2 regions of the Alteromonas sp. ABH2_165 genome follow, and region 1 is predicted to be linked to the other one. Evidence: predicted binding sites of a transcription regulator. Region 1 holds the regulator's gene; the other holds the start of a gene.
The links. The regulator LexA, encoded in region 1, represses DNA repair genes until DNA is damaged. The targets are predictions, from matches to a motif close to TACTGTATNNNNATACAGTA.
Positions count from the first base shown of each region.

Region 2: a site for LexA is predicted at 3,756-3,775, ahead of ACXAFQ_RS18485 (S24 family peptidase). Genes of this name have one in related genera too.

Region 1 covers NZ_JBSWWF010000002.1:137,859-143,875, reverse strand. The annotation lists gene coxB (cytochrome c oxidase subunit II) at 1-470, opposite strand, end outside; gene ACXAFQ_RS05210 (YceI family protein) at 863-1,438, shown strand; gene ACXAFQ_RS05205 (serine hydrolase domain-containing protein) at 1,562-2,704, shown strand; gene lexA (transcriptional repressor LexA) at 2,835-3,461, opposite strand; gene ACXAFQ_RS05195 (MFS transporter) at 3,526-4,848, opposite strand; gene ACXAFQ_RS05190 (LacI family DNA-binding transcriptional regulator) at 4,898-5,917, opposite strand.
Region 2 covers NZ_JBSWWF010000010.1:85,302-91,318, reverse strand. The annotation lists gene ACXAFQ_RS18505 (hybrid sensor histidine kinase/response regulator transcription factor) at 1-1,042, opposite strand, end outside; gene ACXAFQ_RS18500 (hypothetical protein) at 1,296-1,463, shown strand; gene ACXAFQ_RS18495 (HAD family hydrolase) at 1,460-1,966, opposite strand; gene ACXAFQ_RS18490 (Y-family DNA polymerase) at 2,071-3,327, opposite strand; gene ACXAFQ_RS18485 (S24 family peptidase) at 3,315-3,731, opposite strand; gene ACXAFQ_RS18480 (YebG family protein) at 3,832-4,125, shown strand; gene ACXAFQ_RS18475 (methyl-accepting chemotaxis protein) at 4,175-5,755, opposite strand; gene ACXAFQ_RS18470 (sensor histidine kinase) at 5,948-6,017, opposite strand, start outside.

The sequences.
Region 1 (6,017 bases):
TCGCCTTTGTCGAACTTGTTCTCAATTTGCTCGCGCTGTGTAGCCATTACTGAATAGAAAGAAACGTCTGAGTCCATGTATTGGTAGTGCCATTTCCACTGCGAACCGGTGACTAATACCGTCATATCTGGCTTACTGGTATCTTCCATGGCAATCAGGGTTTGGGCTGCCGGTACTGCCATAAATATCAGGATCAAAAACGGGATCACCGTCCACGCGATTTCGACTTTCACGTTTTCATGGAAGTGCGCTGGCTTGGCGCCTTTAGATTTTCGGTGTTTGAGAATGGAGTAGAACATCGCTCCAAACACCACGACGGCGATGGCGACACATATCGAAAACATCAGCATATGCAGGTCGTAAACCTGACCGCTGATATCCGTCACTCCCTGACGCAGATTCAGTTCGCCTGCGCGTTCTGACGTAGAATGAGTTTGAGCTAGTGCGCTGGTCGCGGTGACGACGCTCATTGCCCCCCAAACCATCAATGCGTTACTTACGAGTTTTTTCACTCAACACCTCCGTGATGGAGAATCTTGTGTAATACCCTGCTCACAGGATTCTGTCGTATAGTCGCCCGACTTGTTAATTATTATCTTATTTTGTTATTTTTCTGTTAACTACGGTATAAGAATTAAACAGTTTTTGCTCAATGTCTAGACTTTAGGTGAAAAATAAATGGCGGGTTTCATTGAAATGGTGAAATGAGGAGACGGTCATTATGACAAGTTTTGCATTCATTCTGATTATTAGAATGTTTTGTTCAGATCTTAAATACATCTAATTTCTCAGGAAGCCGTATCATTAATCATCTGACAACATTCATTGTTTTGACACCCCAAGTTTAAAAAGGAAATTGGTAATGACTAAATTGATCCCAGCGGTACTGCTTTCAGGTTTGTTCAGCGTAAGTGCATTGGCGGCACCTGTGTCTTATAAAATCGACCCGACTCACACCAATGTCATTGCGTCGTGGAGCCACTTCGGTTTTTCTAACCCTACAGCAGCAATTAACGGTGCTGAGGGGACTATTGTTTATGACAAAGAGAGCCCAGAAGACAGTAAGGTAGACGTTTCTGTATCAATTGCGTCTATGGATACCTTTGTTGCGAAACTGACCGAAGAATTCATGGAAGAAGGCTGGTTCAACGAAGCTAAATTCCCTAAAGCTACATTCAAAAGCACTGACGTTGAGGTAACGGGTGACAAAACGATGGAAGTCACCGGCGATCTGACCATCAAAGGTGTAACGAAAGAAGTGACACTGGACGTAACACTGAATGGCGCAGGCGTGCACCCGATGACTCAGAAACAAGCGGTAGGCTTCGATGCAAAAACAACGATTAAACGCTCTGATTTCGGTATCGACACGTATGTACCGAATGTAAGTGACGAAGTTACCCTGCGCATCACCGCTGAAGCACAAGCGGCTAAGTAATAGCGCTAATATCGATTACTGCATCACCGTCCAGATGCATAGCCCGCGAAAGCGGGCTTTTTATTTGCCAGATGAAAAACATCCTGTAGGGTAAAGGTTTAACCTTCAGACAGGATTGTCCTTTTGCTGCACAAATCACTTCTTTTTTCAGCGCTTTCCCTTGCGCTCTGTTTTAACGCGTTCTCCAAGCCACTCCCGAAAAACGCCATCTCCGCTATGTTCAATGAAGCGGTTAATCATGACACTGTGCCAGGCATCACTATGGCATTGGGTAATGAAAAAGGCATTATGATGGCCGAGGGTTTTGGCTATGCCGATGTAGAAAATCGCGTCGCCATGACACCGCACCACAAGGTTCGCATCGGCAGTGTATCCAAGCTCATCGCAACGGCAGCAATGATGCGGCTGTATGACGAAGGTAAAATTGATTTAGATGCACCGGTAACCGACTATGTCGCTGATTGGCCGAAAGACAAGCCAGTCATTACCTTACGTCAGTTAGCCTCTCATACAGCCGGTATTCGCCATTACAAAGAAGGCGCGAATGAGTTTTTGCTCAATGAAACCTACCCAGATATTAACAGCGCCCTCGCCATGTTTAAGGATGATCCGCTGGAATTCTCACCAGGTACCGATTTCAGCTATTCCACATTCGCCTGGACGTTAGTCAGTGCTGCAATGGAAGGCGCTGATGGCAATCGGGATTTTCGTCAGATTATCGAACAGGAAGTGTTTGCGCCTTTATCGCTAAAAGAAACTGTATTTGATGATCAGTTCACAATTATCGAAAACCGCGCCCGGCCCTATACAACCGAAGAAGGCACTTTGATTAACGCTCCCCAAACCGACCACAGCTACAAGTGGGCAGGTGGCGGTTTTATTGCCTCGCCATCTGACATTGTGCGCTTTGCAGTGGCTCACGTAGCCAGTGATTATTTGGCTGCAGAAACAACGAAATCCATGTTTACCCGGGCAACGTTAAATAACGGGGACGAAGTGGGCTACGGCATTGGCTGGAAAGTTGGCTTTGGCGATTATCGAGAACGGGAAGCGTATAAAGCTAACGTGGAAGCACTTAAGTTAATGGACGACATTCCCACCGCGGTGATGCATTCAGGCGGCAGCATGGGTGGTATTACCATGACGATTCTGTGTCGTGAACACAACACAGCAGTGACTGTAGTGAAGAATGTGAGTGGCGAAAAAAATGCTGACGTTTTTATGCTGGCACTAAAAACACTGCACTATGCTCACACCAGTTATTAAGTTAGGGCAAATCCTTCACTAGCGCTTCGTTAAGGGCACCATATTGATAAAAGAAAAAGGCGATGCTCACTTCAGTGCATCGCCTTTCTTATTCTATAAAATCTATTTTGTTTGGTACGGTGCCCGGCGCTTACATCCAGTCGGCGTTTCTGATCACACCAACGGCTAAACCTTCAATATTGAAAGGCTCTGACGCCAAATCTACCTTAATCGTGTTGAATTCGTCGTTTTCAGCATGCAGCCATACTTCTCGGCCACGTTTTTCAAGACGTTTCACGGTTACGTCTTCATCAACACGTGCAACCACAACCTGCCCATTGTGAACATCTGTAGTACGGTGCACTGCGAGAAGATCGCCATCTAAAATACCGATATCTTTCATACTCATGCCGTTTACGCGCAGCAGAAAATCTGCACGGGGGTGGAACAAGTCAGGATCGACCTTGTAGTGCATTTCCACATGTTCCTGGGCCAGAATTGGCTCACCGGCAGCAACCCGCCCAATTAACGGTAAACCGGCATCTTCCTCGTTTTCACCTTCCAGAGGAATATTCAGTTTAATACCCCGGGAGGTACCCGCCAGGATTTCGATTACCCCTTTTCGTGCCAGTGCTTTTAAGTGCTCTTCCGCCGCATTGGCCGATTTAAAACCCAGTTGCCTGGCGATTTCGGCACGCGTTGGCGGCATACCGGTTTCCAGCATGGTGGTTTTAATGAGTTCGAGAACTTCCGTTTGTCTTGGGGTAAGTGGACGCATAAACAGCCCTGTTTTTCTATACAGTTCCTGTGAGTATATACAGTTATGCAAGATTGACAAGTGATCAACGTTGATTGATTGCGGTTTTTTCCTCAGCTGTATTTACCATTTCCTGGTGACATTGATGGGTAATCGGATAAAACCAGAGCACGGCAACGCCAAGGACACAGCCGATAGCGGCAATAATGGCAATGCTATCGACAAAGAATTCTGCATTTCCTGCAGTTTGCAACGCAGACCATTCCAGTACCCCCGCTATCACCGCGAATGACAGTCCATCACTCACCCGCATCACCAGGTGGAAAGCGCCAAAGGTTAGCGTAGGGTTCACTACCCCCGTTTCTCGCAAACCATATTCGATAGTGTCGGGTAGCGCGGACCATATCAACACCATGAGCCCCCCGGCAAAAATGCCACACGAGAAGAACGCCAAACACAGGAAAGGTAGCGACCGGGGCGTAAACACCATGAATATGAGTAACACCGCAATCAGACCCACTAAGCCAAGAATCATGGCGTGATGCTTTTCTATCAGGTACGACAGCTTTACGAAGCCGGGCAATGCCACCAATTTACCAATGGCCAAGCTTATAATGAGCCAGTTTGTGAGTTTTTCGTCTGCCAGTAACATACTGGCGAAGTAGACGCCGGATTTGTAAAACACTGGAATAAAGATACAAGGTAAAAGCGCATACAATGCCAGCACCATAAAGGCGCGATTTTTACACAACGCTGTGAAGGTGGCTCTCAGTGGCGGCCGCTGTACTTGAAGAGGCTGAATTTGTAATGACCACACGGGCATGATGCATAAATAAATATTGCTCAGCATAAACAGGCAGCAGAGGCCCAACATCCATAATCGAAGGTCATCTCCCGGGGTTTCCAACAACGCAATAACTTTACCCGCGAAGGCAGCGAAAACCAGAATGGCTGATGCGTTGAAGAAGATGCGGGCAGATGACAACTTTGTGCGTTCACGGCTATTGCTTGTTAGCGTACCAAGCATGGCATTGTGGGGAATATCCAACAACGCATAGCCAATTCTGAACACGATTGCAGCCACGAGATAGAATAAAAACAGCGACTCTCTCGCCAATTCGACGGGATAAAACAGCAGAGCAAAAGACAACACGGTAATAGGGGCGCTTAGGGCAATAACTTTCTGATAGCGCAGCCGATAGGTATCGAGCATGACTGACAGCGTGATATCCAGAATACCGGACACAATCAGTGAAACCATTAAAATGAGACCTGCTGTCGAAGCTCCTAAGCCCTGAATATCTGCCAGGTAGTAAAGAAGCAGAAGGTCTGTAAAATTCCACAGCGTACTTTTGGTAAAAGCACCCGACGCGTAGGCGTTGCGCTGAAACCGAGTCAACCTTCTCACTGGCGGTACTCTGTCAGCTTAGCTGACAATTGCAACACTGCCGGTTTGTTCACAACAGTGGGCCACATGAGCTACGTTGCACGTACCGACATCGCAAATCAGTGGTTTCCTCGTAAGGACGATGAAGTACAAGCTGTTGAATCAATTTTCCGGCCGCAGCCTTACCCAGGTTCTCCACCGGTTGATGCACCGTACTTAGCGGTGGCCAAAGGTTTTTACTAGAGGGGTCGTCATCGAATCCCACTACCGATAACTCGTACGGAATACGCAATTTAAGCTGGCTAGCTACTTTGTAAACCAGTGTTGCAATGTAATCGTTGAAGGTGAAAAATGCCGTGGGCCGATCGTCCCGGCTCAGCATGGTGCGGATAATTCTTTCGTAGGTCTCGTCGGTTTTAGGGTTACTATTTACCACCAGCTCAAGATCGACACTGATCCCAAAATTATCATGGGCTTCCTGAAACCCTTGGTAGCGCAGTAAGCCGCCATGGACCGTGTTGTAATTAATAATGCCAATACGACGGTGACCCATGGTCAACAAATGGGTAACCGCCTCTCGTACACCGCCGACAATGTCGCAGGATACGCAGCTGACTTCGTCCATATCCATCGGCAAAATTTTTACTACGGGTTTGTTCTCGGCGTTAATCACCTCAAGCACACCTTTATCATCACACAAAGGGGGCGTGAGAATATAGCCATCGGGATTAGAGCGTTCCGAGAGTTTTCTGACCTGTTCAACAAGCGAAGCTCTGTCTTTAACTGGCCTCACAAGTAGGTCATAGCCCGCTTCATCACAAACTTCAATGGCCCCCGACGTCAGCCTTGCGGAATAAGAGTTGGAAGCATAGTCCATATATAGCAGGCAAATAAGATACGACTGCCCGGTCCGCAGTCGCCGGGCATTTAAATCTACGCGATAGCCGGTTTTCGCCACGGCATCGAGGACTTTCTGCTTATTTTTATCTCTAACGGTGGGGTCGTTGTTCAGAACCCGCGACACGGTTTTGATAGACACGCCAGCTTCTTCGGCAACGTCATGCACTGTGATGTTCTTTTCCGCTTTCATATCTACTTACGTTTTCTGCAACTATTTCTATTGTGCCACAGGCTTTCCGAAAACCCAGTTGAAAATATTGCGTTATAGACAACAAAAAGACAACGTTAGC
Region 2 (6,017 bases), on a different contig from region 1:
TTAAAAATAAAATCTCAGACGTGGTATAAAAAGGTTTTAAATCTACGTCCATAGTGTTTTCTTTATCAGGAGAGCTATTAATAACCTTAACAAAATCAGAATACTCGACGATTATTCGTGAGGGACTTTTTGTCGCTCCTAACTGAATAAACTTCTTATCTACTGGAATATCCCCAATTATTTCGGTAGCCGAAGTTAGATTCGAAAATGCAACTAATCCATCAACAGTGTCAGTAGCAAAGATATTTCCATGCTGATCTTCGTCCATATCTGTGATGATAAGAAGACTTTCTTCGTTAAGAGAAGAGTTGAGAAAACCGTTTGTGACAAACTTTTGGGATTCTACATCGAGGGTGTAAAGGGTTTCCGCTGCAACCCATATGGTTCCATCTTTGCTTTGCAACACTGTGCGAACGGGCTGAACATTGTTAGGTGTGTCCACTCGCTGTGTAATGAGTCTGCTCTCTTGTGTACTTACGTCTAGTATTATCAGTCCACTATCCGTACCAATGAAAAGCGCGCCATCGCTCTGCTTTAAACTAAAATACTCAAACTCACCTTCAACACCTAGCTCGACGGGCCCCCATTTTTCAGTTCTTAGTGAATAGCTATATAAACCTTGCTCTGAATCAATCCACCAAATTTTTTCATCAGCACTATCGACAACTAGATCTACAACTCGACTACCAACCTTGATGCCTTTTTCAACAAAGCTAAAGTCAAAATTCCTATTCGCTTTTTCAAATACATAAATGTCATTGAGTGTGCTGACGGCGAACACCTCTGAGCCAACAGATGCTTTCCAAAACCCCTTTCTAGTCAGCTCTCCAGTCTTGATTTTTTCTACTTCTAGCGATTCAATATTTAGTACGAAAATTGCATTACCAAAAACGCTTATTAATATGTGATTTTTGTCGAGACGATTGAGATCAGTAACCCAATTCGACTCCTCCTCGCTTCCATTTAAATCAAATTCTATCTTCGTGTTATCTCGTATATTTAGTAAACCGTTTTCCCCTCCAATCCAAATCGCATCGTTCAAGACTAGGACCGAAGAAGGACTTCCAACTTGTTGTGATGAGCGATTGTTTGAATAGTCGCGTCGTGAATCAGTCGCCTTTGCGATTTTGCACAGCGGGACAAGCAACAAAAAAATTAGGACAAAAGCTCTGAAAGCGCCCAAGTTAAATACCTCACGTCTTAGATGAACAAGCGAAGAAGAGTGTCTAGTAATAATGTATTCGGCGAGTTACATGCGAACTTTATTATTAATTACACAATAGGGAAAAAATTCAATGAAAAAGTTAGAAAGAAAAAACAAGATGCATGTTATTACAGATGAGTCTGTATTAAATTTGGTTCACGGTGGCATGGCTTCTGCAAATTCTAGTTTATTTTTGGTTGACTATATAATTCCTAAAAAGCCCCCCAAGCTTCCGTTAGAGCCAACGCCAAAAAACTAAACCAAAACCCAACTCATCCCTGCATTTTCTGCAGCAAGCTGGTCGTAAATATAGTCCCCCACATACAAACAGTGTGCGGGGGCTATTTGCCATTGTTCGGCAATCATTAATAGTGCGGTGGGATCGGGTTTAGCGGGGGCGCATTCCCGGGTAAGCACATTAGTGATGGGTATATTGTTGTTGGTAATTTTTATGTCTGAGGCTTGGCGGCAATTACGAGTTACTATGGCCATGGGCAGGTTGGCCTTTTGAACGGCTTCTACCATCGCTTTGCCGTTGTCTAGCCAGCGGGCCTCTCTGGCGTCGGCGAGTTCGTGGTCTAGAATCACCTGATGCGCGGCTTTTTGCTGCTCGCTATCGGGCAGGTTATCAATGAAGGTAAGAATGTCTTCATCTTGCGGGCAGCCAATGGTTTTGCGCATGGCGGTGAAATCCAGAGACGATTCCACCAGCGTGCCGTCTAAGTCAAAGATCACACCTTTTATGCCTTCAAGGTTCAGCATTCCATTCACTCCTGCCTCTGGTTTATCAATTCAAACTCTGAGTATACCTTTGAATTCAGCCATCTCTATTAAACTTAGGTAAACCTGCTCTTGACCGAGTTGTACTAGCACTTGCACTGAGGAATGTGCTGCCAGTTGGTGGTATAACGCGGCGACAGGTACGCCCGTTTCATGCGCCACTGCTGATTTTTCCCTTTTGCCGCCACGCCAATGGTACTGCTGCCATAACGCGCATTTATGGCATCCATACAAGCCATAAGTTTATTGTTAGTGGGGTTCTCGTCGAACAGGTCGGGCTGCTTAACATCGTCGTCTTGTACTTCTATCGCGCCCACGCCACACTTATGAAACTGTACACCAGCGCAATACAGTGTATCAGCGGCTTTGCTGGCGGTGGCTACCAGTTGGCGGGAATCTGCGGTGGCGCAGGCGAACTGGTGCTGAACGGCCTTGTGATAATGCCCACTGGCAGCAAACGGGTTGGCATGCGCAAACAGGGTCAGTGTTTTTACGCTACTGTTTTGCCGCCTAAGCTTTTCGGCTACCCGCTCGGCATGCCAACACAATGCCTGTCTAAGGCTTTGAATATCGGCAACGGGTTGTCCGAATGCGCGGGTGGCGTAAATCTGCTTTTTCTTGGGCCGGTATTCTTCCCACTCCATACAGCGGGTGCCATTCAGTTCTCTTATCGTGCGCTCAATTTCCACGGAAAAGCGCTTACGAATGGATTTTGCATCGGCGCAGGCAAAATCCCACGCTGTCTGCATGCCAGACTGTTCCAGCTTTTCGCCAATACGCCGCCCTATTCCCCACACATCTTGCGGTGTCATTTGTTGCAGTGTGCTTTGAATGGCTGTGCGATTGGCCAGCACTGCAATACCGGACTTGTCGCCTAATCGTTTACCCGCATGACTGGCGGCTTTCGCCAGCGTTGGCGTAAGGCCAAAGCCCACGCCTACAGGTAGGCGCAGCTGCTCCCACACGGCTTTACGAATACGTTCGCCATAGGCATACCAGCCTTCTTGCGGCTGCCAGTTATCGAAATACAGGAAGCACTCATCAATGGAATACACATGCTGATAAGGCGCAAAACCGGCAACCACCGCCATCATGCGATTAGACAAATAGTCGTACAGTTCATAGTTGGATGACCGCACGACTGCACCGTGTTTTTCAAGAAACTTCTGTACTTTGTAATAGGGCCCGAACTTTTTCACGCCAAGTTGTTTGGCAATATCGCACAGCGCGCAAATACAGCCATCGTTATTGGTAAGCACCACAACAGGCTTATTACGTATGGATGGGTCGAACACCTTTTCGGCTGAGGCGTAAAATCCGTTGGCATCGACTAACGCAAACATTGGCGCAGCATCCTGGTATAGCGGTGCATGCGCACAGAGCGCACCACAATGCCCTCTTCCTCAAACACGTCCCCCTCGCTCAGTACATAAGGATTATGGCTTTTACCCGGTGAAATCAGCACCATGGATTTACGGTCGAACAGCTTGCACACGAAAACACCGTTAAGGTTTGCCACCACTACATCTAACGATGTGGGCGCAGCCGAGCGATCGACAATAAGCAGATCACCGTCAAAAATGCCCACCCCCGTCATAGAATCGCCCTGGGCCTGACCGATAAAGGTGGCCGTGGGATGATCGATAAGCAGGGCGTCGAGATCCAGCCCGAGCTCTCTGTACTCCGCCGCGGGCGATTCGAATCCGGTAATACCGGCTTGTGCGACAACAGGAATAATTCTCAGCATAGGTCAAAAAATAGTTGCTCTTGATACTGTTTATTTATACAGTAATTACGAATCGAGTAACAATTAAATTTCACAACGCGCAGACTTTCGGAGAACCATCATGGCTATTACAGTGCAATATGTTGTTTCGCATAAAGGGGTAGAGAAACTGGTGACTACAGATAAAAAGGAAGCCGATCAGTACGATAAGATGCTGGATGCCGCCGACAATATCGCCACCTACATAGGCGCGAAAGGCATTAAGCTAGATGAAGAAGTGATTGAAGATTTGTCAGTCATGCTGGCAAAAAATAAAGATGCGCTAACAAAGCTGCTTAAAGGCGCTTCTGCCGATGATGTACTGGAAAGCGAATCCGCTGAAGTGGTAAAGCTACAGGCCAATAGCAAAAGCTAACGGCCTGTAACTAACGCCAGCGCGCAGCGATAGGCGTGGGTATGTCGAGTCAAACAATATTACTTTTGCTCGCAAACCGGGTAATGACTGAATACACCTCGGTAACGGTATTGCGAAGTTTTTGGCTAGCATCCAGCGAAGACTCTGAAGCCCGCTGGGTGTCTTTAGCGCCATCAGCAATCTCCACAATTTGCTGATTAATATGCTCGGCCACCGAACTTTGCTCTTCCACCGCTGACGCCATTTCAAAGGTTTGATCGGCAATAACGCTCACGGCAGAGTTAATTTCAGACAGGGTTTTGCGGGTATCTTCTACGATATTCGCACCTTGCTCTGCAGACTCCATACCGTCGTTAGAAACCCTAACGGCCCTTTCAGAGCGTTCAGCCAGGACATGTATGATATTATGAATTTTGTCGGTGGACTCCCGTGTTTTCGAAGCCAGAGAACGAACTTCGTCGGCCACTACGGCAAATCCCCGCCCTTGCTCGCCGGCACGAGCAGCTTCAATGGCAGCATTGAGCGCCAGCAAATTCGTTTGTTCTGCGATGGTAGATATCAAGCTGGCCGCTTCACCAATGTCATTGGTTGACTGCGCAAGTTCCTGTACCGTTTTTGAGATAGAACCCACTGCCTGTTTCAGCGACATAATCGCGTTTAACGCATCGTCTGCTTTGCGATTTCCTTCTTCCACATTTTTTGATGCCGAGCGCGCACTGTCTGCGTTCATATCCACCCGTTCAGACACGCTTTGAATGGCTTGTGACATCTGATTAACTGCTGAAGCAATATTCTGCGTAGCCTCGTTTTGCTGTACTACAGCCGTACTGGTGATTTCTGCCTGTTCATGAGTTGTGTTGGCTATCACGTCCAAACCACCTGCTGCATCCTCAATGCGTGCCAATGCAGTGCGGCTTCGCGCGAGTTCACAGCCCAAAATGAGTTTAGCTCTGGCTTTGTTTCCGTAATCAGCAAAATAGGTTTGCGCAACCAATGGGTTCGAATAACTCTCCGGCGAAAGTGAAATGATACTTAGCCAATCCTGCTTATTTTGATGTGCCATCCATAGGGCGCAGAGCACGAATCCAATTAGCCCCACTAACGCGGGGAGCAGTCCGGAAACCATTAACAGCCCGCAAACTGTCGTCGCTCCAACAATAACAAAAGGCAGATTCGACTTGATACAGTGAACAATAAGTTCACCCATCGACGTACTAGACTGGTCTTTGCGCAAGCGGGCATAACGAAATTCCGCTCGGTCTATCTCATTCTGCGAGGCTGGTACCCGTACCGACTCATAGCCAACAATAGCTCCGCTTTCAAATACCGGCGTTACGAACGCAGATACCCAATAGTGGTCGCCATTTTTGCGGCGGTTCTTCACTAATCCCATCCAGATCTTGCCGGCAGACAATGTCTCCCACATTTCCCTGAAAACACCAGGCGGCATATCGGGGTGTCTAACAAGATTGTGGTTTTTCCCAATGAGTTCATCGCGCTCAAAGCCACTCACCTCAACAAATTCATCATTGCAGTGAGTAATAATCCCTCGCTTATCCGTAGACGAGATAAGGCGGTACTGTTTGGGAATCGAATAAAGCTTTTGAGTAACCGGCTGATTATTTCGCATATTTCTGAATCATATCCCTATTTTTTCAAGATAGATTAAATATCGTTAAGTAAACCTTAGTGCAAATTACAACTAATGAGTAATTGACCCGATAAAAAAATCTGTTCCTGATTATAAAGGGCATACAAGTGATTGAAATTGCAGAATTTATAATTATCTATGGCCACACTGATGTGAGCCCCAGAAAAACGCTCAGCTAAGTGGGAAGTTTAGCGTCACCGTGGTACCAACACCTTCAGTGCTGTCTATGTTGATCCAACCG